DNA from 3 places in the Micromonospora sp. WMMD723 genome. Region 1 is predicted to be linked to each of the others. Evidence: riboswitches for the same ligand, from Rfam matches in the RefSeq annotation. Region 1 holds a riboswitch; each other region holds the start of a gene.
What was found. Region 1 has a riboswitch for cobalamin ahead of cobN (cobaltochelatase subunit CobN). Riboswitches for the same ligand answer to the same signal wherever they lie in the genome.

Region 1 (7,956 bases):
GGAAGGCCATGCCAGGGGAAGAGGACCGCGCGCCGTGAACACCGCCACCGAGAACCGAGCCGTCCCACCCCCGGTGGTACGGGCCGCCCGTACCGGGGTCGCGGTGGTCTTCGCCCTCAACGGCCTCGCGGTGGCGACCTGGTTCTCCCGGGTCCCGGCGGTCCGCGACGCGCTCGGCCTCAGCGCCGGCCGGCTCGGACTGCTGCTGCTGGCCATGTCCGGAGGCGCGGTGCTGGCGCTGACCAGTGCCGGACTGGTGACCCAGCGGCTCGGCCCGGCCCGCACCGTCGTCGCCTCGACCGTGCTGGTCGCGGTCGGCCTGGCCGGGGTCGGCATCGCCACCCCGCTCGGCTCGCTGCCAGGCGTCGCGGTCGGCCTGTTCGCCCTCGGCTACGGCTCCGGCACCTGCGACGTGGGCATGAACGTCGAAGGTGCGGCGGTGGAGAAACGGCTCGGCCGCACCATCCTGCCCCGCTTCCACGCCGCCTGGAGCCTCGGCTCGGTGGCCGGCGCCGGACTCGGCGCGGGCGCCGCCCGGCTCGCGGTGCCGATCACCGTGCACCTGGCCGTGCTGGCGGCCGTGGTGCTCGGCGGCACCCTGCTCGGGGCGCGGAACTTCCTGCCCGCCCTGCCCGCCTCCACCGCCGACGGCGCCGCGTCGGCCCGCCGGGGTGGCCTGCTCGCGGCCTGGCGGGAGCCGCGCACCCTGCTCATCGGCGCGCTGGTGCTGGTGATGGCGTTCACCGAGGGCAGCGCCAACGACTGGCTGGCGGTCGCCTTCGTCGACGGCTACGGGGTCAGCGAGGCCGCCGGGGCCGCCGTCTTCGGGGTGTTCGTCGCCGGCATGACCATCGGCCGGACCGCCGGCACCGTGGCCATCGACCGCTGGGGTCGGGTGCCGGTGCTGATCGGCACGATCCTGTTGGCCGCCGCCGGCTCCCTGCTGGCGGTGCTGGCCGGCTCCGGTCCGCTCGCCGTCGTCGGGGTGGTCCTCTGGGGGCTCGGCGCGTCGCTCGGGTTCCCGGTCGGGATGAGCGCCGCCGCCGACGACGAGGAGCACGCCCCCGCCCGGGTCAGCGTCGTCGCGGTGATCGGCTACACGTCGTTCCTGGCCAGCCCGCCGCTGCTGGGTCTGCTCGGCGACCACGTCGGCATCCTGCACGCCCTGCTGGTGGTGCCGGTGCTGCTGATTCCGACCCTGGCCCTGGTGCCGGCGACCCGTCCACCGGCCGGTGCCGCGCCGCAGACACCCGCCGGCCCGATACAGAAAACCTAACAGTCGTCGGCCCCGGCCGGTATCGGGTGCGCGGCCGTTACGCCGGGTCACCGCCGCTGGCTAGGGTCGCCGGATGCCAACCGAGATCACCGCCGCAGCGGCGGGCCGCTGGACCCTGGGCGACCGCACCGTGCACCGGATGGGCTTCGGCTCGATGCGGCTCACCGCCCACCCCGACCGGGACCGGGCGCTGCGCGTCCTGCGCCGGGCCGTCGAACTGGGCGTCGACCACATCGACACCGCCGCGTTCTACGTCTCACCGGGCGGCACCCTGAAGGTCGGCACCGGCCCCGCCCGGTACGCCACCGAACTGATCCGCGCCGCGCTCGCCCCGTACCCGGAAGGGCTGGTCGTCGCCACCAAGGTCGGCTTCCGGGACGACCCGACGACCGGCCTGCACGAGGAGGCCGGCCCGGCGCAGCTGCGCGCCCAGGTGGAGGAGAACCTGCGCCGGCTCGGCCGCGACCACCTCGACCTGGTCAACCTGCGGATCGTCAGGCGGCCCGCGCCGGACTCCGTGGCCGAACGTTTCGGCGCGCTGGCCGAGCTGCGCGACGCCGGCCTGATCCGGCACCTGGGTCTGTCCAACGTCCGCCTCGACCACCTCGACGAGGCGCAGACCGTCGCCCCGGTGGTCTGCGTGCAGAACAACTACGCCCTGGACAACCGCGGCGACCAGGACGCCATGGTCCGCGAGTGCGGTGCCCGGGGGATCGCCTACGTGCCGTTCTTTTCCCTGACCGGCGGCAACCGCGAAGGCGGGGCCCGCACCGACCACGGCGCGGCCGTACGCGCCGTCGCCCGCGCCCACGACGCCACCCCGCAGCAGGTACGTCTCGCCTGGACGCTGCACCAGGGCCCGCACGTGCTGGCCATCCCCGGCACCGGTGACCCGGCCCACCTCGCCGAGAACGTCGCGGCCGCCGCGCTGCGACTCACCCCCGACGAGCTGGCCGCGCTCGACCGGCGGTGAACGGGCCGCCCAGCCGGCTGTCACCGGGCTCGCAGCGCCCTTCCAGGTGGGGGTGCTCCACTGGAGGGACGCCGAGGAGAGGACGGGCAGATGGGCTGGTTCAGCCGACGGACCCGGGCTGACGAGGGTATCCCGACCAAGCTCGACCGGGAGGCCACCCGGGACGACCTGACCGCGTTGGCGGACTTCGTGGCCGCCCACCGGGGGGTGGAGTTCTATCTCGAACCCGAGACGACCGCCACCGACACCACGGTGGTGGCGATCGCGCACGACGGGGAGTGGATCCGCCGCCGCACCGGCTCCCCGCGTACGGCGGCGAAGCTGGCCCACCGGCACGCGGTGCCCCTCTACGAGGCGGCGAAGACCGGGTACCCGGAGCGGATGCGGGCCTGGAACCGGGCCCACCCCGAGCGTCGCCTCCGCTGATCCCGCAGCAACGCGTGAAGCGTGGCGGGGTTGTGGCCCCGTGGGATGTGGGTCCGTGGGATGTGGGTCCGTGGGGGTGCGGCCACGGCGGCGGGTGCGACCGCCGGCCGCCCCGGTCGCCTGCCGCTGCGGGGCAGGGGTGTGGGGTATGTCGTCGCGGGCCCTTTCGAGCTGATGACGGTGACGGATCGGCCCCGCCGGGTGGGACGACCCGTACCGCCAGGTCGGGGGTGGCCGGGGTGGCGCGGCCCCGCGGTACCGGATGGGCCTGTGACCGGAGGGCCTGCGGCACCGGAGGAGGCGGCCCCGTGGCCCCGGGCCGGGGCCGCCGCCCTCAGGCCGCCCCGGCCCCGGGGTGTCGGGCGGGTGGCCGGCGCTACCCGGCGCGACAACTGTCCGGCCAGGTCGGCCGCGCCGGCCCCCGAGTCGTTGACGTCATCAGCTCGACAGCGTGCGAGAGAGGTGTCCCGGCCGACCAGGGCCGGGTCGCCCGGGGCCGGGCAGCCTGAGGGCGGCGGCCCCGGCTCCGTGCCGCCCGGATCAGGTTCGTGCCGCCCGGATCAGCTCCGTGCCGCCCAGTTCCGCGCCGGTCGGTCGCGGACGGTGGCGCTTCCCCGGGCGGGTGGCGGGCTCCCTCGGCGGATCGGTGGGTGCGCGGCACGGGACGCTGCGGGTCGACCGTCGGGAGGGACCGGGCCCACCCGGGAACGTGGGCAGCGGCGGTCGCCGGCCTCGCCACGGGGGGCGATCGGTGCCCTCGCGGGGCCGGTGGCCGCCGTTGACCTCGGGGTGAGGAGTGTGGCAGCATTCGCGGCCTGACGGCAGTGAAGGAAGTCGGTGCGATTCCGACGCGGTCCCGCCACTGTCACCGGGGAGCGATCCCCCCTCGTGGGTCACGACCGTGCGTGCACGGTTGGAAGGCCGGGGGTGAGCGTCGATCCGGGAGCCAGGATACTTCGGCCGTCGGAGAACCCCAGGGCGTGGACACCCGAGGAGGACCCGATGACGCACAGCGTCACTGCCGACCCGATCACGGTCGGTGACTTCCGCATCACCGTAGAGCCCGCGCCGCCGCGTGCCCCCACCTCTCCCACCGTCGCCGGCCGTCGCCGGGGCGGTCGGCCTGCCACGTACCGCTGACGGCCGGTCCGGGGTGCCCCGCCGCCGGTGGGGTGCGTCGTACCTCCGCCGCCGCTGACCGGCGTCCCTCCCGCCCCGCTCGGCCCGGCCCCGTGGTCGAGCCGGACGTCACTCTCCGGAGCCGCACGTGCGCATCCTGCTGTTGTCCACCGCCGACACCGATCTGCTCGCCGCCCGCGCCAGCGCCGCCGACTACCGCCTCGCCAACCCCACCCGGGTCGACGTGGCCGCCGTGCCCGCCCTGCTCGACGGGGTCGACCTGGCCGTCGTACGGTTGCTCGGCGGGCGGCAGGCGTGGCCGGACGGCCTCGCGGCGGTGCTCGGCTCCGGCGTCCCCACGATCGTGCTCGGCGGCGAGGCGGTGCCCGACGCGGAGCTGATGGCGGCCTCCACGGTGGCCTCCGGGGTCGCCACCGAAGCGCTGTCCTACCTGGTGGAGGGGGGCGCGGACAACCTCGCCCAGCTCGCCCGGTTCCTCTCCGACACCGTCCTGCTCACCGGTGAGGGCTTCGACCCGCCCACCCCCACCCCGCCCTACGGCATCCTCGACCACCGCCGCCCGTCCACCCCGGTCGACGGGGCGGACCCGGTGGCCGGACCGGACGGGGGCGGGCGGCCCACGGTGGGGATCGTGTTCTACCGGGCGCACGCGCTGGCCGGCAACACCGGTTTCGTGCAGACCCTGGCCGACGCGGTCGACGCGGCCGGCGGCGAACCGCTGCCGATCTTCTGCGGATCGCTGCGCGGGCTCACCCCCGGCGACGGGCCGCTGGACCTCTTCGCCCGCTGCGACGCGCTCGTCGTCACCGTCCTCGCCGCCGGGGGGACGGTCGCCGCCGACGCCTCCGGCGGGGGCGACGAGGACGCCTGGGACGTCGGCGCGCTCGCCGCCCTCGACGTGCCGGTGATCCAGGCGCTGTGCCTGACCAGCACCCGGGAGCAGTGGGCTGCCAGCGACGCCGGACTGTCCCCGCTGGACGCGGCCATGCAGGTGGCCATCCCCGAGTTCGACGGTCGGATCGTCACCGTGCCGTTCTCGTTCAAGCGGATCGACGCCGACGGGCTGTCGGTCTACGCCGCCGACGCCGAGCGGGCCGGCCGGGTCGCCGGCATCGCCGTCCGGCAGGCCCGGCTGCGCCACCTGCCCAACGCCGGCAAGCGGGTGGCGATCGTGCTCAGCTCCTACCCGACGAAGCACTCCCGGGTCGGCAACGCCGTCGGCCTGGACACCCCCGCCTCGGCGGTCCGGCTGCTCGCCGCCCTCGCCGCCGACGGGTACCACCTCGGCGACGCGCCGCCACCCACCGACGGGGACGCGCTGATCCACGCCCTGATCGCCGCCGGGGGCCACGACGTCGAGTGGCTCACCCCGGAACAGTTGGCCGCCGCCGAGGCCCGGGTGCCGGGGAAGACCTACCGGCGCTGGTTCGACCAGGTGCCGGTCGACCTGCGGGACCGGATGCGGGAACACTGGGGTGAGCCACCCGGCCAGCTCTACACCGACGCCGGGGACATCGTCCTGGCCGGTCTGCGGTTCGGCAACGTCACCCTGCTGATCCAGCCGCCGCGCGGCTTCGGCGAGAACCCGATCGCCATCTACCACGACCCCGACCTGCCGCCCAGCCACCACTACCTCGCCGCGTACCGGTGGCTGGCCGCGTCGGTCGACGACGGCGGGTTCGGCGCCGACGCGGTGGTGCACCTCGGCAAGCACGGCACGTGCGAGTGGCTGCCCGGCAAGGGCCTCGGCCTGGCCGCCGACTGCGCCCCCGACGCCGTCCTCGGTGACCTGCCGTTGGTCTACCCGTTCATCGTCAACGACCCCGGCGAGGGCACCCAGGCCAAGCGGCGGGCGCACGCCGTCGTGGTCGACCACCTGGTGCCCCCGATGGCCCGCGCCGAGACCTACGGCGAACTGGCGAAACTCGAACAGCTGCTGGACGAGTACGCCACCGTGCAGGCCCTCGACCCGGCGAAGGTGCCGGTGGTCCGGGGGCAGATCTGGGAGCTGGTGCGCGCCGCCGAACTCCACCACGACCTGCACACCGAGGCGATGCCCGCCGCCGACGACTTCGACGACTTCGTGCTGCACCTCGACGGCTACCTGTGCGAGGTCAAGGACGTGCAGATCCGCGACGGGCTGCACGTCCTGGCCGGGGTGCCCACCGGTGAGGCCCGGGTGAACCTCGTCCTGGCCGTGCTGCGTGCCCCGCAGGTGTGGGGCGGCAGCCGGGCCCTGCCGGGCCTGCGCCAGGCCCTTGCCGCCGGTTACGGCCTCGACGAGCAGGCGCTGCTCGCCGAGCCCGGGGCGCGGGTGGCGGTGCCGACGGCGCTGACCGACGTCGTCGACGGGCCGGCGGTCACCGCCGCCGACGCGGTGGACCTGATCGAGGCGCTGGCCCGGCGGCTCGTCCTCGGCATGGAGACCCTCGGCTGGGATCCCGACCGGGCCGACCCGGTGGTCGCGGAGGTGACCGGCGGGTCCTGCCCCGACGCCGCCGAGGTGCTGCGGTTCGCCGCCCGCGAGGTGGTGCCCCGGCTGGACCGCACCACCGACGAGATCACCCACACCCTCGGCGCGCTCGCCGGCCGGTTCGTGCCGCCCGGACCGTCCGGGTCGCCCACCCGGGGCCTGGTCAACGTGCTGCCCACCGGCCGCAACTTCTACTCCGTCGACCCGAAGGCGATCCCCAGCCGCAACGCCTGGGACGTCGGGGTGGCGCTGGCCGACTCGCTGCTCGCCCGCTACCTCGCCGACACCGGGGAGTACCCGCGGTCGGTCGGGCTGACCGTGTGGGGCACCAGCGCCATGCGTACCCAGGGCGACGACATCGCCGAGGTGCTGGCCCTGCTCGGCTGCCGGCCGGTGTGGGACGACCGGTCGCGGCGGGTCACCGGCGTCGAGGTGGTGCCGGTGGCGGAACTGGGCCGGCCCCGGGTCGACGTCACGGTCCGCATCTCCGGCTTCTTCCGGGACGCGTTCCCGCACGTCGTCGCCCTCCTCGACGACGCGGTACGGCTCGTCGCCGCCCTCGACGAGCCGGCCGGGGACAACTACCTGCGCGCGCACGTGGCCGCCGACCTCGCCACGCACGGCGACGAGCGGCGGGCCACCGCCCGCATCTTCGGCTCCAAGCCCGGGGCGTACGGGGCGGGACTGCTGCCGTTGATCGACGCCCGCAACTGGCGCACGGACGCCGACCTGGCCGAGGTGTACGCCGTCTGGGGCGGCTACGCCTACGGCCGGGGCCTGGACGGGCGGGAGGCGCGGGCCGACATGGAACGGTCCTTCGCCCGGATCGCGGTGGCGGCGAAGAACCAGGACACCCGCGAGCACGACATCGTCGACTCCGACGACTACTTCCAGTACCACGGCGGGATGGTGGCGATGGTGCGGCACCTGACCGGGACCGCCCCGGCCGCGTACGTGGGTGATTCGGCGATGCCGCACGACGTGCGTACCCGCACCCTCGGCGAGGAGACCCGGCGGGTGTTCCGGGCCCGGGTGGTCAACCCGAAGTGGATCGCGGCGATGCGCCGGCACGGCTACAAGGGCGCGTTCGAGCTGGCCGCCACCGTGGACTACCTGTTCGGCTACGACGCCACCGCCGGGGTCGTCGACGACTGGATGTACGAGCGCCTCGCCGAGGCGTACCTGTTCGACGGGCAGACCCGGGAGTTCCTGGAGCGGTCCAACCCGTGGGCGCTGCGCGGCATCACCGAACGGCTCCTGGAGGCCGCCGAACGCGGCCTGTGGGCCGCCCCCGACCCCACCACCCTGGACCGACTCCGGGAGACGTACCTGGCCACCGAGGGCGACCTGGAGGATCTCCAATGAGCGGTTTTCCCTTCTCGGCCGTGCTCGGGATGGACGACATGCGGCTGGCGCTGCTGCTCAACGCGGTCAGCCCGGCGATCGGCGGGGTGCTGGTGCGGGGCGAGAAGGGCACCGCCAAGTCCACCGCCGTGCGGGCCCTGGCCGCGCTGCTCCCGCCGGTGGACCGGGTCGCCGGGTGCCGGTTCGGCTGTGACCCGGCCGCCCCCGACCCGACCTGCCCGGACGGCCCCCACCCGGGTGCGGGCGGGCACGACGACCCGGCCGCCGCGCCGGTGGAGCGCCGGCCGGCCCGGCTGGTGGAGC
Region 2 (7,956 bases), 630 kb from region 1:
GCCAGGACGTGGGCGAGGCGGCTGCTCTCCCGATCCAGGTCGCCGTAGGTCAGCACACCGCCCTCGTCGACCACCGCCACGCTCGACGCGTCACGGTCGGCCTGTTCCCGGACGAGATCGACGAGGCTGCCAGGTGCCACGGCCCGTATCCCCATGTCGGGCTTCCCCTCCGAAACCTCGTAGTCGGTGCCGCCGACGAAAATTCCAGCCTTTCTACCACACGATCATTGCCGCACGAGGACGCAGATTCACGGTGAAAGGGCACCGAAGCAACTGCCCGGACTCCTGTTCGGACAGGCCCGCACGCCGACCGCTGCCGCCCGCGCCACCGGGCCCGGGAACCCTGCTTGACACCCGGCACCGGCTCGCCGATTCTCTAGGTGATCACTGGTCGATGCCGTTCCTCCGGTCGATCCCACTGCCGGCTGCCACCGGTGCGGCCCCGTGACGCAGGGTCGCCACGGGGAAAGGAGTCCCACGGTGACGGCCGTCCTCGACGAACAGCTCATCGACGACCGGGAAACCACCCCGGAGAGCCTGTACCTGCGCTGGGAGCGGCAGAACTGGTCCACCCAGGACCTGCCGATGGCCGCCGACCGACCGGCGTGGCAGGCGCTGCGACCCTTCCTCTACCAGGAACTCAAGGCCGCCCTCGTCGAACTCGCCGTCGGCGAGGTCGCCGTCGCCCGGCTGCTGACCCCCCTGGTGTACGCGGCACCCACCCAGGCCGCCCAGTTCTACCTCTCCAGCCAGCTCGTGGACGAGAGCCGGCACAGCATCTTCTTCCTCGGCTACCTCCGGGCGGTGGAAGGATCCACCGAGCCACCCCACGCGTACGCGCTGCGGTGCCGCGCGGAGGCCTCCGATGCCACAGTGGAACTGTTCGACGCGTACCTGCTGGAACAGACCGAACGGGTGCGGCGTGACCCGGACGACCGCGACGCCTGGTACGCCGCGGTGACCACCTACCACGTGGTGGCCGAGGGTGCGCTCGCGCTGGTCGTGCTCCGCTCGGTGGCCGAGGCGGTCCGCCGCTGCGGCCAGCTGCCCGTGCTGGCCGAGGGACTGCGCAACGTGATCCGCGACGAGTCCCGGCACGTCGGCTTCGGCGTCTGGGCGATGCGCCACGCGGTGGACAACGGCCGCGCCCAGCTCGTCGGCGACCAGGTCCTCGACGCCGTCCCGTACGTGGTGCACGTGCTGGTCGGCCCGGAGCGGCGCAACCCGTCGGCGCTGCCCATGGTGGTCCGGGCCCGCGGCCGGCAACTGCGCGACCAGTGGGACACCGCCCGGGACGCGCTGCTGCGCCGCGTGCGCGCCACCGGTCTCGACGACGTCGACGCACAGGTCACCGAGGTGTGGCGGGCCGCCGAGGAGCGGGCCGTCGCCGACTACGAGAACCGGCACGGCGTGCCGCATCCGATCCGGAGCCTGAACTGAGGAATCCGGAGCCCGAGCTGAGGAAACCGGAGCCCGAACTCAGGAAACCGGAGCCTGAACTGAGGAAAAGGGAGAAAGCCCGATGGCAGAGCCCGTCGAGGTGACGGTCCGCCAACTGGTGGCCAGCATGGCACCCCACCCGGCCGGGGACGTCACCGACGGCCAGCGACTCGTCGAGGACCTGCACTTCGACTCGCTCACGCTCATCGAGCTGGCCGTCGCGTTGGAGCGGCGGTTCGACCTGCCACCGATCTCCGACGACGAGGCGATGGACGTCGTCACGGTCGCCGACGTGGTGGCGCTGGTCAGCCAGGCAGCCGGATGACGACGCCGTGAGCCTGACCGGCTGGCTCAGCGAGCCGCGCACCGGCCACGGGCTACGGGTGGCCACCGACGCCGCCGGTTGGGCCCGGCACGACTTCCCCTCACTCGCCGCCGCCGCACTGAACGTGGCGGGACTGCTGCGCGGCACGGGACTGCGCCGGGGTGAGGTGGTCTCGCTCCTGCTGGTGTCCCCGGAGACGTTCCTGGCCGGCTTCTTCGGAACGCTGGCGGCCGGCGGGGTGGTCAACCCGATGCCGCCGCCCGCCGGGCTCGGCGCGGGTGCGGCGTACCCGGAGCAGTTGACCCACCTGATGCGGGTCGCCGGCACCCGCACCGTGCTCGTCGACCCGCACCTGGCCGGGACCGCCCGTAGCGCCGCAGCCGCCGCCGGTCTGGCGGTGACCGTGCTGACCGTCGCGGGCCCGGACCAGCCGGGCGACGCGGGGCCGGGCCGGACCGTCGCACCTGCCGCCGACGACCCGACGCCACCGGCCGGGGACGAGGTGGCGCTGGTCCAGTTCACCTCCGGATCGTCGGGCCACCCCCGGGCGGTCGCCATCCGCGCCGACAACCTCCTGGCCAACATCACCGCCATCCGCCGCTGGCTCGACATGGGCGCCGCCGACGTGACCGCCACCTGGCTGCCGACCTACCACGACATGGGACTGATCGGCTGCACCCTCGCTCCGGTGCTCAACCAGAGCGACATCCTCGCCATGCGCCCGGACCAGTTCGTCCGCTCACCCCGACGCTGGCTGTCCTGCTTCGGCGAACAGGGGGCGACGCTGACCGCCGCACCCACCTTCGGCTACGCCTACGCCGCCCGGCGGATCGGCCCGGACGAGCTGGCCGGGATGGACTTCAGCGGCTGGCGGGCCGCGATCGTCGGAGCCGAACGGGTCAGCCGGCGCACCCTGGAGTCGTTCGCGGCGCTGCTCGGCCCGTACGGGTTCCGCAGCCGCGCCTTCCTCCCCGCGTACGGGCTGGCCGAGAACACCCTCGTGGCGACCGGCCTGCACCTGGCCCCACCACCGGTGGCGCTGCGGGTCGCCGGTGAGCTGCGTCCCGGCGAACCGGTCGAGGTGACCGCCGTCGAGGAGGTCGGGACGGACCCGTCGGCCGACGACGACTGGTTGATCGGCTGCGGCGACGCCCGCGACGGCGTCGCGGTGACCGTCGTCGACGACGAGGGCAGTCCGCTGCCGCCCGGGGTCGTCGGGGAGATCGCGTTGACCGGCCGGTCGGTGGCCGCCGGATACCACGGGCCCGCCGCACCTGACGCCGCCTTCGCCGATGGCCGGCTGCGCACCGGCGACCACGGCTTCCTCCACGACGGCCAACTGTTCGTCCTCGGCCGGGCCGGCGACAGCCTCAAGGTACGCGGACGCAACCTCTACGCGGAGGACCTGGAGGCCCGCCTCGCCGGCGTCGACGGTCTCTCCCCGGAACGGGTCGTGGTCCTGGCCGGGTCCGCCGGCCACACACCCGTACTGCATGCGCTGATCCGGCAGCGGCCCGGTCCGTGGGCCGCGGAGGTCGCGCGGATACTCGGCCGGGAGGGCGGCCCCGGCGTACGGGTCCGGGTGCTCAGCGTGCCCGCGCCGGCAGTGGCGCGTACCACCAGCGGCAAACCACGACGGCGGCCCATGTTCCGCGCCGCCACGGACGGCTCCCTCCCCGGCGAGGTGCTCTACGACTCCGCCGGGCCCGCAGCGTGGCCGCGATGAGCGCCGTCACCGCGGCGCAGACCGACAGGTGGCTCGCCGCGCTGCGCCGCATCACCCTCGTCCCGCCGGCCCACCGCGAGTCCACCGTCGACCGGGCGGGCGCGCTGGGGCTGCTGCGCTGCCCCGCCGAGACGCTGGAGCTGCTGGTCGAGGCCGGGCTACCGGTCACCGGCGCGGGCGACGAACGGCGGTTCTGCCACCACGACCTCATCAACCTGGGTCTCTACTCGGGAAGCGGGAACAGCCTGCCGGAGATCGGCTGGGAGTTCGCGTTCCGGTTCTCCCTGAAGCCCGCCGCCACCTGGACGGAACCGAGATCCTGGCGGATGACCGCGACGATGCGGTGTCCGGACGGCGGATGCGGCACCGACCCCCGCTGGCTGCTGCACCGACCGGTTCCGGAGCTGACCGGTGGCGCGGCCTCCGGCTGGGCCAGCGCCGCCGGGCCGGTGACCGTGACCGACGACGAGGTGCGGCTGCCGGCCGTACCCGACCTGGTCACCGTCGAACTGGACCTGGTCACCGCGGGCCGGGCGGACCGGATCGTCTCCCCCCGGCTGGCCCGGCTCTTCGCCGACATCCGGCACGGCGGGCCGCGCTTCCAGATGCTGCCGTCGAGTTGGCAGGTCGACCCGGACGACACGCTCGCCAACGGGGTGGTCGACTGCGTCTCCGCCAGCCTGTACCTCGAACGGGAGTGCCGGGCCATGGGGTACGAGGCGTACGCCCGAGGGGGTTGGCTGATCGGCATGATGGACCTCGACCACGCCTGGCTGGAGGTGCGCGACGACGACGGCCGGATCAAGGCGGTGGACCCGGTGATGGCGCTGCTGGCCCGCCTGCTTCCCGGCGACCGGACCGCCTTCGAGGAGTTCTGCATCGGCTCCAGCCTCAACCGGGTGTTGCCCTGCGCGTGCCGGGCGGAGGGTCCGATGGCGGTACACCACTGCGGGGGCCGGACCCGTCCGCTCGCGGTGGGCACCACCATCAAACCGCTGCGGCCCGGCCGACCCCGGACGCAGGGACCGCTGCCGTGACCGTCGGGTCCAGGGTGTACCGCGCGGGCGCCGAGGCGCGTTATGCGGCCATCTCCCAGCGCGGCACCCTGAAACCGACCCACCTGGTGCACCTCCTCGACGAGGTCTCCGCCGGCTGGTGGCGAGAGACGGCCGGACTCGACCGCTGGTCCTACTTCGAACGGCACCGGGTCCGCGCCGTGGTGCGGTACGTGCAGGCGTACACCCCGCCGGTGCGGGTGCTGCCCGGAGCGCCGCTCGACGCCGAACTGGCCGTCACCCTCGGCGTTGACCGGCGTGGCTGGTACGGCGGGCACGACGAGCTGACCCTGCGCGCAGCCGACGGCACCGTGGTGGCGGTGTGGACCAGCCGGTGGACCTGGTTGGACGCCGGCGCCGGGGTACGACCCACACCGCGCACCGAGGCACCCCCGGGCTTCGGCGGCGACTCGCCGCTGCTGCCGGAGCTGCCGCGACGACCCCGCAGCGGCGGAACCGAGACGGCGGCTTTCACCTTCAGCGACCGGGAGACGGATCTGAACGACCACGTCTTCTTCGCGTGCTACCTGGAGCGCGGCGAGAACGCGCTGGCCGACGCGGGGGTGCCGGCCGGCCGCACCGACACCAGCCGGTGCTGGTACCTGCGACCGGCGCAGGCCGGTCAGTCGATCACACCGGCGGTCACCGAGACCGCCCATGGGCACGTCGTCGAGCTGCGCTTCGGCGCGGGCGGCTTCCCGGCGGCGGTCTGCGAGTACACCACCACCGAGCGGTGACCGAACCGAGCCCAGGCCGGTCGGGATCGGACCGGTGTCAGCCGCTCACCGCCGCCGAGAGCGTCGTCGTGCTCCTCCGGCCGCACCGGAGTCCAGCGACCGGAGGGCCTCGTGGTTGGGCCTGACCGCCGGACACCTCGGCGAGGACGTCGTACACGCCGGCGTCCACGTGGACGCCGGAACACGGGGACCCGCTGCGTGTACTGTCGGGGCGGGCCGTGGCCGGCCGGCGTCGGTGGTGCGGGTTAGCATCGGCGACGGCATGATCGTGCGAGGTGCCCCGCGCCTGCGGGGAGAATCGGGAAGCCGGTGTGAATCCGGCACGGGCCCGCCGCGGTGACCGGGGAGCGACCGTCCAGGCGCGAGGAGCGCAGCCACTGGCCGCAGGGCTGGGAAGGCGGACGGGTAGGCGTTGATCCGGGAGTCCGAAGACCGGCCTCGCGTCGAGCGCCCATCCGTCGGGGGTGGGCCGAGCGCAGCGGGAGCCTGCCTGTGGAACTCTACGACGCCATCCACCACCGCCGGGACGTCCGGGCCGAGTTCACCGGGGAGCCGGTGCCGGCCGACACCCTGCACCGGATTCTCGACGCCGCGCACGCCGCGCCCAGCGTCGGCAACTCGCAGCCGTGGGATTTCGTTCTGGTCCGGGACCCGGCCGTCCGTCGCCGGTTCCATCGGCACGTGCAGGCCGAGCGGGCGACGTTCGCCGCCACTCTGGACGGTGCGGCGGCCGAGCGGTTCGCGCGTATCAAGATCGACGGGGTGCTGGAGTCGACGCTGTCGGTGGTCGTCACCTACGACCCACAGCGCGGCGGCCCGGCGGTGCTCGGGCGGCACGCCATCGCCGACGCGGGCCTCTACTCGGTCTGCCTGGCCATCCAGAACCTCTGGCTCGCCGCCACCGCCGAAGGGCTGGGCGTCGGGTGGGTGTCCTTCTACCGGGAGCCGTTCCTGGCCGAGCTGCTGGGTGTGCCGGCCGGCATCCGGCCGGTGGCCTGGCTCTGCGTCGGGCCGGTCACCCACCTGGAGGCCGTGCCCGATCTGGAGCGACACGGGTGGCGGCGGCGCAGGCCCCTCACCGAGGCGGTCCACCACGACCGGTGGCTACGGCGGGGGACCGACCAACCGAACAGCTAATTCGGGTACGTCGATGCGACGGCTAGGCTGGCGTCGCACTGAGTCATCACTCGGCTACGTTGGGAGGAGTTTCATGCGTACCACCGTCACGGTGCTGGCGGCGTCCGCGCTCGCCGCCCTGAGCCTCGCCGCCGCCGGCGCCACGCCGGCTCTCGCCGCCGCCCCGGCACCCTTCTGCGAGTCCGGCGCGTCGCAGTTCTACTGCGACGCCAGCAGCACCGGCACGACGACCTGGAGCATCACCTGGTACTCCGGCAGTGTCGGCACCTTCACGACCGCCGGGCCGACCCTCTTCGCCACCTGCCCGGCCAGCAACCTCGGCCACCACGTGCGGGCCAGTTACAGCTACGTCGACGGCGGTACCACCCAGTACAGCGGCACCACCCAGTTCATCTGCCGCAGCGGCCCCTGGCAGTAGGGCCGTCCGGCGTCCGGCGTACGCGTCACCCGCGCGTACGCCGGACGGGCTCATGCTGCGGCCGCAGCTACTCCGCGACCGCCGGACCCTCATGCCCGCGATGAGCATCGCACGGTGCTGGAACGAGGCCCGATGACAGCCGAGCCGGTCCGCGAGGGGAAGTACGCGCGCATCGAGCGGGAGCGGCGGTTCCTGCTGGCCGGACCGCCGCTGCCGGCCATGGTCACCGCCAGCCGTCGCATCACCGACCGGTACCTGGCCGGCACCCGACTGCGCCTCAGACGTTCCGAGAGCCTCACCGGCGGATCCCGCGAGTTCAAGCTCACCCAGAAGGTGCCCGCCGCCCGGCCGGGCCACATCCAGGGGCTGATCACGAACGTCTACCTGTCCCCGGCCGAGTACGAACTGCTCGCCCGCCTGCCCGCCGCGACGCTGTCCAAGACCCGCCTGAGCGTCCCACCGCTGGGCATCGACATCTTCGACCAGCCCCTGCACGGTCTGGTCCTGGCCGAGGCCGAGTTCACCACCGACGCGGCGGCACGCTCCTTCCTCCCACCACCGCAGATCGTCGCCGAGGTCACCGACGACCCCCGCTTCACCGGCGGCTCACTCGTCCACGCCAACCGCGAGGCCCTGCTCGGCTGGCTCGCCGGCTACGGCATCACGCCAGCCCCCACCACCCCGTGGACCGCCTGAACCCCCTCGACCACCGGCGCCGACGACTGCGCAGGTGCCCAATCCGCAGACGGTCCCGTGGGCGGTCGACGGCCGCGGTCCGACCGGACGTCGGTCACCGCCGGCTACCGCGCCGAGCGCGGCGAGCCGAGGTGACGAGGTGCGGCGGGTGGGGGAGTTGTTCCAGCGCTCCGCGCACGAGGGGCTGCGGTCTGCGGGGGTCTTCGCGGTGGGCATGGTGCAGCGGACGCAACGGGCGCAGGATCTCCGCGACGCGCCGGAGACGGTGAAGTTGCGGCAGTTCAACCTGGCCGCCGCGGTCCCCAGGCTGCTCGCTGCCTGTGCGGAGCACCAGGTCACCGTCACGGGGTAGCCATGGAGGTGGGCGTCGCCGCGACCTGACGGGCCGCATCCGGACAGGGGCGGTCCCGCTCGCGCCGGAC
Region 3 (7,956 bases), 780 kb from region 1:
ACGCGGGCGTGACCTGGGTCCAACTGGACGAACCCGCCTACGTCGCGGACCGCACCACGGCCGAGATCGACGGCCTGCGGCACGCCTACCAACGTCTCGGGGAGCTGCCCCACCGTCCCCGGATCTTCGTCGCCACCTACTTCGGTGACCTCGGCGACGCGCTGCCGGCGCTGCTGGACACCCCGGTCGAGGCGATCGGCCTGGACCTGGTCGCCGGTGCGGGCAACCTGCGCCGGCTCGCCGCAGCCGGTCCCCTGCGCGGCAAGACCGTCGTCGCCGGACTGGTCGACGGACGCAACATCTGGCGCACGGATCTACGGGCGGCCGTCGCCGCCGGTGCCACGGTCGCCGGACTGGCCGACCACGTGGCGGTGTCCACGTCCTGTTCGCTGCTGCACGTGCCCGTCGACCTGTCGGCCGAGACCTCCCTCGACCCGGAGTTGTCCGCGCGGCTCTCGTTCGCCCGGCAGAAGGTCGACGAGGTGGTCCTGCTCGGGCGGGCGCTGCGCGACGGCACCACCAGCCTGCCGGCCCCGTTGCCGCCCGCCCCGCCGTCGTGGCGGCACGACGACGTGCGCGGCCGGTTGGCGGCGCTGCGCCCCAGCGACCGGCACCGTGGCGACTACGCCGAGCGGGCCGCCCGCCAGCAGGAACGGCTGGGGCTGCCGGACCTGCCGACCACCACGATCGGTTCGTTCCCGCAGACCGCCGAGCTGCGCCGGGCCCGTGCCGCGCACCGCGCCGGCACCCTCGACGACGCCGGCTACACGCAGCGGATGCGCGTCGAGGTGGAGCAGGTCATCCGGTTGCAGGAGCGGCTGGGCCTGGATGTGCTGGTGCACGGTGAGCCGGAACGCAACGACATGGTCCAGTACTTCGGCGAACAACTCGACGGTTTCGCCGCCACCACCCACGGCTGGGTGCAGTCCTACGGGTCCCGTTGCGTCCGCCCGCCGATCATCCACGGCGACGTGGCCCGGCGGACTCCGATGACCGTCGCGTGGTCCACCTATGCCCAGTCGCTGACCGACCGTCCGGTCAAGGGCATGCTCACCGGGCCGGTCACCATCCTGGCCTGGTCGTTCGTCCGGACCGACCAGCCGTTGGCCGACACCGCCGACCAGGTGGCGCTCGCGCTGCGCGACGAGTGCCGCGACCTGGAGGCCGCCGGCATCCGGATCATCCAGGTCGACGAGCCTGCCCTGCGGGAGACCCTGCCGCTGCGTCGGGCCGACCAGAAGGCCTATCTGGACTGGGCGGTCGGCGCGTTCCGGCTGGCCACCGGCGGCGTCGCCGACGACACCCAGATACACACCCACCTGTGCTACAGCGAGTTCGGTGAGGTGATCACCGCCATCGACGCGCTCGACGCGGACGTCACCAGCATCGAGGCGTCGCGTTCGAAGATGGAGATCCTCGACGACCTTGCCGCGATCGGCTATCGCCGGGGGGTCGGCCCCGGGGTGTGGGACATCCACTCGCCCCGCGTCCCACCGCACCACGAGGTGGTCGACGCGCTCCGTCGGGCCGTCGCGGCCGTGCCCGCCCGACGGCTGTGGGTCAACCCGGACTGTGGTCTGAAGACCCGCACCTATGCCGAGGTCGAGGCGTCCCTCCGACACCTCGTCGCCGCTGCCGCCGAGGTCCGCGCGAGCTGACTGGGCCGGTCCGGGCGGACTCCCCCTGGGGTCCGCCCGGAGCGGATGAGTCGTTCGCGCGAACCCCATGCCCGGCAGGATCGGGCGGCCCAGGATGATGCCGTCGCGTGCCGGGCGGCGTCCGGGTGGGTGTCGCGGTGGTTCATGGCGTCGGTGTGGGCGAGCCCGGCGGTCGCGGGATCCGCTGGGCATCTAGCAGGTCACGGATCCGGCTGTCGGCGTCGCGGTGGGTCGCACAGCACTGCGGCGTCGATTCGACGATGCGCCGGATGTCGGCCAGCAGTGTGCTCAGGGTGTTCACCTGGTCGGTCAGGCTGCGGTTTCGCGCTTCGCGTGCGCCGAGTTGCCGTCGCGTGGAGGCGAGACGTTCGTAGTCCGCTGCCGGGAGGACGACGACATCTTCGTCATCGATTCTGATGCGACGTGGTGCGGCGGGCCTAGTCACTGGCCGTTCCGTTCGGCGGGCATGCCGGCGGTGCCGGGGGTCACGGCACCGGATGTTGACGGACGGGGTCGTTGTGCTGGTGGCGCTTGCATCGGGGTCTCCTTGTGCCGAGTCGTCGAACTCGGCTGGGAGCGGTGCGGTCGCAGGCAGCACCGGATGTCGTGCTGTCGGCGATGGTCGACCCGCCCTCGAAGGTCGCCGAGCTCTCCGCGTGCGGGTGCACGTGGGCAGCGGGCAGGTCTTCGGACTCGTGGGCGTCGTGCTCAGGCCTACCGGCCGTCGCTTCCCAGGCCGTGCGGGCCCAGTGCTGATGACGGCGGTCGTTCCCACTCACCGCTGCGGGGCAGTCCCGGTCTCGCACCGGGTTCCCTCTTGCGCCGCCACGTGGTGGCGTGGCGGACCGACTGCGGTGTCACGATATCGCGTCGGGTCCCGATGCGGCGGTGCTTCGGGCCGCAGCGTTGCGCACCGGGGGCGACGCGGCGAGTCAATGTGCCGGTGCTGACCGCATTCGTGTCGGCTGGTGGGGGTACGGCGCTTGTCGTCCATAGAGGACTCCGTAACGCTGGTTCTCACCAAGCGTGTTCGCGCGATGGCGCATTGACATCCACTGTCGAGGGCGATCAGACTGTCGCGACAACTCCATCAACGTGTGTGCGTGGGGGAAGTCCGGTCGAAGTCCGGCGCTGGCCCGCAACGGTAGGTCGTCGAGGTGGCAGACACCCCTGACGGCGAGCCCGAATACCCGCCGCACGCGTGGTTTTCCGTTCCCCACCCGTCGTGGCCCACGGGTCGGAGGCCGGTCGATCCTGCCTGCCGGTGGCGATCGTCCGGGTTCTGACGACCGCCGGGCCGGAAAGGCGCTTCCGATGGTCGTCCGCCTGAGCCGGCACCGCCTGCTCGCCCTGTTCTGCGGCGTACTCGCCGCTCTCACCCTCGCCACACCTGCGACCGCCGCACCCGCGCACCCCGGCGTCGACCGGGCCGGGGCCGCCGCCGGCTGGCTCGCGCGGCAACTCGTCGACGGTGAACGATTCGAGGTGGTCTTCGACGGCGTCGCCTACCCCGACCAGGGGCTGACCCTCGACGCGGTGTTCGCCTTCGCCGCCGCCGGTGTCGCCGACGACTTCGGCGCGCAGGCACTGGACTGGGTCACCCGACCGGACATCCGCGACGGTTACGTCGGTGACGGCGGCACCGAGGCTTACGCCGGCGCGACCGCGAAGCTCGCCCTCGCCGTGCAGGTACGCGGGGGCGACCCGACCGACGTCGGCGGTGTCGACCTGGTCGCCCGGTTGCGGGGCCTGGAATCGCCCAGCGGCCGCTTCACCGACCGGTCCGCGTACGGGAACTACAGCAATGCGTTCAGCCAGTCCTTCGCGATCCTCGCCCTGGACCGCACGGCGCACGGTGTGCCCGCGACCGCCGCCATCTGGCTGGCCGGGACCCGCTGCCCGGACGGCGGATACCCGCTGCTGCCCGCTCAGCCGGTGTGTACCTCCGATGTGGACGCCACCGCACTGGCGGTGCAGGCGCTCCAGGCGGCGGGCCGCCCAGCCGACGCTGCCGCCGGGCTGCGCTGGCTGGTGTCGGTGCAGGGCGCCAACGGCAGTTTCGCCGACTCGTCGGGTGTCCCGAACGCCAACAGCACCGGGCTCGCCGCGCAGGCGCTGCGCGCCGGCCACCGGCCGTTGGCCTGGTTGCGGGCACGGGCGTTCCTGGTCGGCCTGCAGGTGGGTTGCGGCGCAGCGCCGGCCGACCGGGGCGCGGTCGACTTCGACGGCGGCACCTTCGACCCGGCCACCGCCACCCGCGCCACCGGCCAGGCCGTCCTGGGCCTGACCGGTGCCGGTTACGCCACGCTCTCCGCTGCGGCCGCCGGTTCCGGCGCGCCGGTCCTGAGCTGTCCATGACCTGTCGTGCCGACCTGAACCCGGGAGGACCTGTGTTCCGTCTCCGATCCATCGTCCGCGTACGGCTCGCCGGCCTGCTTGCCGCCACCGTGGCCGCGGTCGCCCTGACCGCCGTGGAGCCCGCGCCGCAGGCGGCGCACGCCGCCGCGTGCACCGGCACCTCAGGGGTCACCGTCGTGGTCGACTTCGCCGCGCTCGGCGGGGGCGTGCAGGTCGCGTGCGCCCTGGGCGACCCGGCCACCGGGGTGGCCGCCCTGCAGGGGGCCGGTTTCACGGTGACCGGCACCTCGCGCTGGGGTCTGGCGTTCGTCTGCCGGATCAACGGCAAGCCCACCTCCGCGACCGAGCCGTGTGTCAACACGCCGCCGGCGACCGCCTACTGGTCGTACTGGCATGCCCCGGCGGGCGGGTCGTGGTCCTACAGTTCCTCGGGCGCGAGCAGCTACAACCCGGCTCCGGGCAGTGTCGAGGGCTGGTCGTTCGGGGCGGGCGCAGCGCCGAGCATCCCTGTTCCATGATCCTGACGGCATCCCTGGTGTGACCGGCGCGTCGGCTGTCGGCGGCCGCCCTGGCGTCCTGCGACGCCAGGGCGATACCGTGTCGGCATCCGGTGCGCCGGGTACACAACTGCATACGTCCCGTGTGGGGGGAAGCCGGTAGAAGCCGGCGCTGACCCGCAACCGTGAGCGAGGGGTCCTCTCGCGAGCCGGAATGCCCCGCCCGGGACGAGCGGCTTCCACTGTCGAGGTCTACAGGGTGAGGTCCGGGCTGCCGTCGACGGTCCGTTCACCCCGCTCACCGCAGCATGCGGAGCGGGGTGACGTGCCCGGGGGTGTGTTCCGGAGGTCTCACCGACCGCTCTGCGAAAGGCAATCCCATGCTTTTGTCCCGGCGTCTCGCCACCGGCCTCGGCGCGATCGTGGCGACGACCGTCGTCACGGCCGCGGTGCCCCTGGCCGGGGTGGCCGCACCCGCCCCGGCTGATGCCGCCGCCGCGCGTGACGCCACCTCGTGGTTGGCCGGTGAGTTCACCGACGGCACGCTGCCTGGGCCGTTCGGTGGTCAGGACTGGGGTCTGACCATCGACGGCATCATCGCGATGTCCGCCACCGGCGGGTCCGCGCCGACGCGTCAGGCGGCGACCGGGCAGGTCGCGGCGCACGTCCGGTCCTACAACAGCTACGACGACTGGGGCATCGAGGGTTTCACCGACGGCGGGGCGACCGCGAAGCTGCTCTACGTCGCGTCCGCCGCCGGCGCCGACCCCACCGACTTCGGCGGGTACGACCTGCGGGAGGTGACGCTGTCCCTGCTGGCCGGGGCGGACGCCGGTCACCAGCGGGGACGGATCACCAGTCGCACCACAGCGGACAGTGGACCGGACGCCAGCAACACCTTCGACCAGTCCTTCGCGGTGCTGGGTCTGGCCCGCAGCGGTGACCTGCCGCAGGACACCGTCGACTTCCTCGTCCGGCAGCAGTGCGCCGCCGGCGGCTTCCGGCTCTACCCGGACACCGCGGACGGCCCGTCGCCGTCCTGCGACGAGCAGCCGGGCGCGACCCTCGACGTCGATTCCACGGCGATGGCCGTGCAGGCGTTGCTGGCTGCCGCTGACTCCGGTGCCGCCGACGCTTCCGACGCCGCCCGCCGGGGCGCGGACTGGTTGGTGGGTCAGCAGCACGCCGACGGTTCGTTCGGCGGTTCCGGCCCGACCACCGGCGCGAACTCCAACAGCACCGGGCTGGCCGGGCAGGCGCTCGCCGCTGCCGGCCGGGACAGCCAGGCTGCACGGGCCGCACACGCTGTGACGCAGTTGCAGCTCACGGCGGCGAACGGTGGTGCTGCCGCCGGCGACGCGGGCGCGATCGCCTACCACGCCGAATCGTTCACCGGCGCTGTCTCGACGGGGATCGCGGACACCGACCGGGACCAGTGGCGCAGGGCCACCGCGCAGGCCCTGCTCGGGCTCGCCCAGGTGCCGCTGGGCCGCATCGGTCTCGACCTGCCGCCGACGTCGCCGACGCCCACGCCGACCGGCACCGCGACTCCCACACCGACCGTGTCCCCCACCCCGACGGTCGCACCGACACCGACGGTGACCGGCACGGCCGGGCCGAGCCCGAGCGCCACCGACGCCCCGGCGACGCCCTCCCCCACCGTGTCACCGACCGGCACCGCCGCACCGAGCACCACCCCGGCGGCTCCCGCGCTGCCCGGCCTCCCCACCACCGGTGCGGCGATCATCGGGTACGTGCTGGTCGCGCTGCTGCTGATCGGCGGCGGTGTGGTGCTGTTGGTGCTCGGACGTCGACGGCGGGCGCAATGAGCCGCCGGGCCGCTCATGCCGCGACGGTCGTCGTGCTCACTGCGGTGAGCAGCGTCTCCTGGCCGGGCAGCCCGGCGGCGGCTGCCGGGTCGGCCGGCTACTGCCCGGATGCCTCCGGGGTCACCGTCGTGGTCGACTTCAACGAGTTGGGCGGGGGCACGGTGGTGCGCTGCGCCTCCGGAACCCAGGCCACCGGTCTCGCGGCGCTCAAGAACGCCGGCTTCGAGATCACCGGCACGCTGCGCTGGGGTGAGGGTTTCATCTGCCGGATCGACGGCAAGCCGTCGGCTGCCTCGGAGAAATGCGTGGACACCCCGCCGGCCAGCGCCTACTGGTCGTACTGGCATGCCGCGAACGGGGGTGGTTGGGCGTACAGCGACAAGGGTGTCCTCAACCGCAAGCCGCCGGCCGGCAGCTTCGAGGGTTGGTCCTTCTCGCTCAACCGCAACGCCAGCGACGCCCCCAGGCCGAAAGTCACGCCGAAACGACCGGCTCCCACACCTCCTGCTCCACCTACATCGCCGCCACCTGCGGTCGGTGGCGGGCCGGCAACGCCACCGCCGGCCGCAGGTGGTGGCCCGGTCGTGCCACCGGCCGGCGGGCCCGGTCGGACCACGACCGTCCCTCCTGCCGGCACCCCGGGTGCCACCCCGGTAGGCACGGCGTCAGTCAGTGTGGCGGCGGCATCCCCGACGGCGGTGCCGACGACGACGCCCGGTGGCGTCACCGGCTCGTCGGGCGGTACGGCAAGCGAGCCGGCGGTGACCGAGGTCGCCGCATCCGGCAGCGGCCACGGCGGGCTGCCGCTGGGCACGATCGCCGGGGCGCTGCTGCTGGCCGCGCTCGCCGTCGGCGGCGTGGTCACCGCCCGCCGACGCCGCGCCGCCGACCCCGATGACTGAGCGTCGGGACGGGGTTGACGCGGCTGCGGCCGCCCCGGGGCGCGGACCGCGCCGCTGGTCGGCCGCCCGGCTGCCGCGGGGGTTGCATCCGGGCGCGTGGTGGTTGTGGGCACTCGGTCTGGCCACAGCAGCCAGCCACACCACCAATCCGTTGCTGTTGGCGCTGCTCGCCGCCGTCGCCGCGCTGACGGTTCTACGGCGGCGCACCGATGCTCCGTGGGCGCTGGCGTTCCGGATGTACCTCGTCCTCGGCGCGGTGATCATCACGATGCGGGTGGTGTTCCGGATCGTCTTCGGTGGCGGGCAGGGCGAGCACCTGCTGGTGTCGCTGCCGGAGATCCCGCTGCCCGAGTGGGCGGCGGGCATCCGGTTGTTCGGGCCGGTCGCCGTCGAGCAGGTCCTCGGCGGCTTCTACGACGGGCTGCGGCTGGCCACGATGCTGGTCTGCCTCGGCGCCGCCAACGCGCTGGCCAACCCGAAACGGCTCCTCAAGGCGGTGCCCGGGGCACTGTATGCGGTGGGCACCGCCGTGGTGGTGGCGCTGTCGGTCGCGCCGCAACTGGTAGAGAGCGTGCTGCGGGTACGTCGGGCGCGTCGGCTGCGCGGCGCGACCGGTCGGGGCATGCGGGCGCTGCGGGGGATCGCCCTGCCGGTGCTGGCCGATGCCCTGGACCGGTCGTTGGCGCTGGCGGCGGCGATGGACTCGCGCGGC

Region 2: it holds a riboswitch for cobalamin, as region 1 does, so the genes downstream of both, bluB (5,6-dimethylbenzimidazole synthase) here and cobN (cobaltochelatase subunit CobN) in region 1, are expected to answer to the same signal.
Region 3: it holds a riboswitch for cobalamin, as region 1 does, so the genes downstream of both, ACN261_RS29735 (hypothetical protein) here and cobN (cobaltochelatase subunit CobN) in region 1, are expected to answer to the same signal.

What each region holds. Positions count from the first base shown of each region.
Region 1 is NZ_JBMKNR010000001.1:6,093,588-6,101,543, reverse strand. It holds gene ACN261_RS26535 (MFS transporter) at 35-1,276, shown strand; gene ACN261_RS26530 (aldo/keto reductase) at 1,350-2,249, shown strand; gene ACN261_RS26525 (hypothetical protein) at 2,340-2,675, shown strand; cobalamin riboswitch at 3,503-3,632, shown strand; gene cobN (cobaltochelatase subunit CobN) at 3,943-7,653, shown strand; gene ACN261_RS26515 (VWA domain-containing protein) at 7,650-7,956, shown strand, end outside.
Region 2 is NZ_JBMKNR010000001.1:6,722,716-6,730,671, reverse strand. It holds gene ACN261_RS29155 (amino acid adenylation domain-containing protein) at 1-140, opposite strand, end outside; gene ACN261_RS29150 (hypothetical protein) at 481-1,440, shown strand; gene ACN261_RS29145 (acyl carrier protein) at 1,523-1,765, shown strand; gene ACN261_RS29140 (AMP-binding protein) at 1,773-3,491, shown strand; gene ACN261_RS29135 (hypothetical protein) at 3,488-4,528, shown strand; gene ACN261_RS29130 (hypothetical protein) at 4,525-5,283, shown strand; cobalamin riboswitch at 5,541-5,738, shown strand; gene bluB (5,6-dimethylbenzimidazole synthase) at 5,776-6,420, shown strand; gene ACN261_RS29120 (hypothetical protein) at 6,494-6,838, shown strand; gene ACN261_RS29115 (hypothetical protein) at 6,971-7,534, shown strand; gene ACN261_RS29110 (hypothetical protein) at 7,683-7,886, shown strand.
Region 3 is NZ_JBMKNR010000001.1:6,871,284-6,879,239, forward strand. It holds gene metE (5-methyltetrahydropteroyltriglutamate--homocysteine S-methyltransferase) at 1-1,658, shown strand, start outside; gene ACN261_RS29735 (hypothetical protein) at 1,801-2,103, opposite strand; cobalamin riboswitch at 2,320-2,523, opposite strand; cobalamin riboswitch at 2,742-2,870, shown strand; gene ACN261_RS29740 (peptidase) at 2,973-4,016, shown strand; gene ACN261_RS29745 (hypothetical protein) at 4,013-4,534, shown strand; gene ACN261_RS29750 (cell wall anchor protein) at 4,894-6,342, shown strand; gene ACN261_RS29755 (hypothetical protein) at 6,339-7,244, shown strand; gene ACN261_RS29760 (CbiQ family ECF transporter T component) at 7,237-7,956, shown strand, end outside.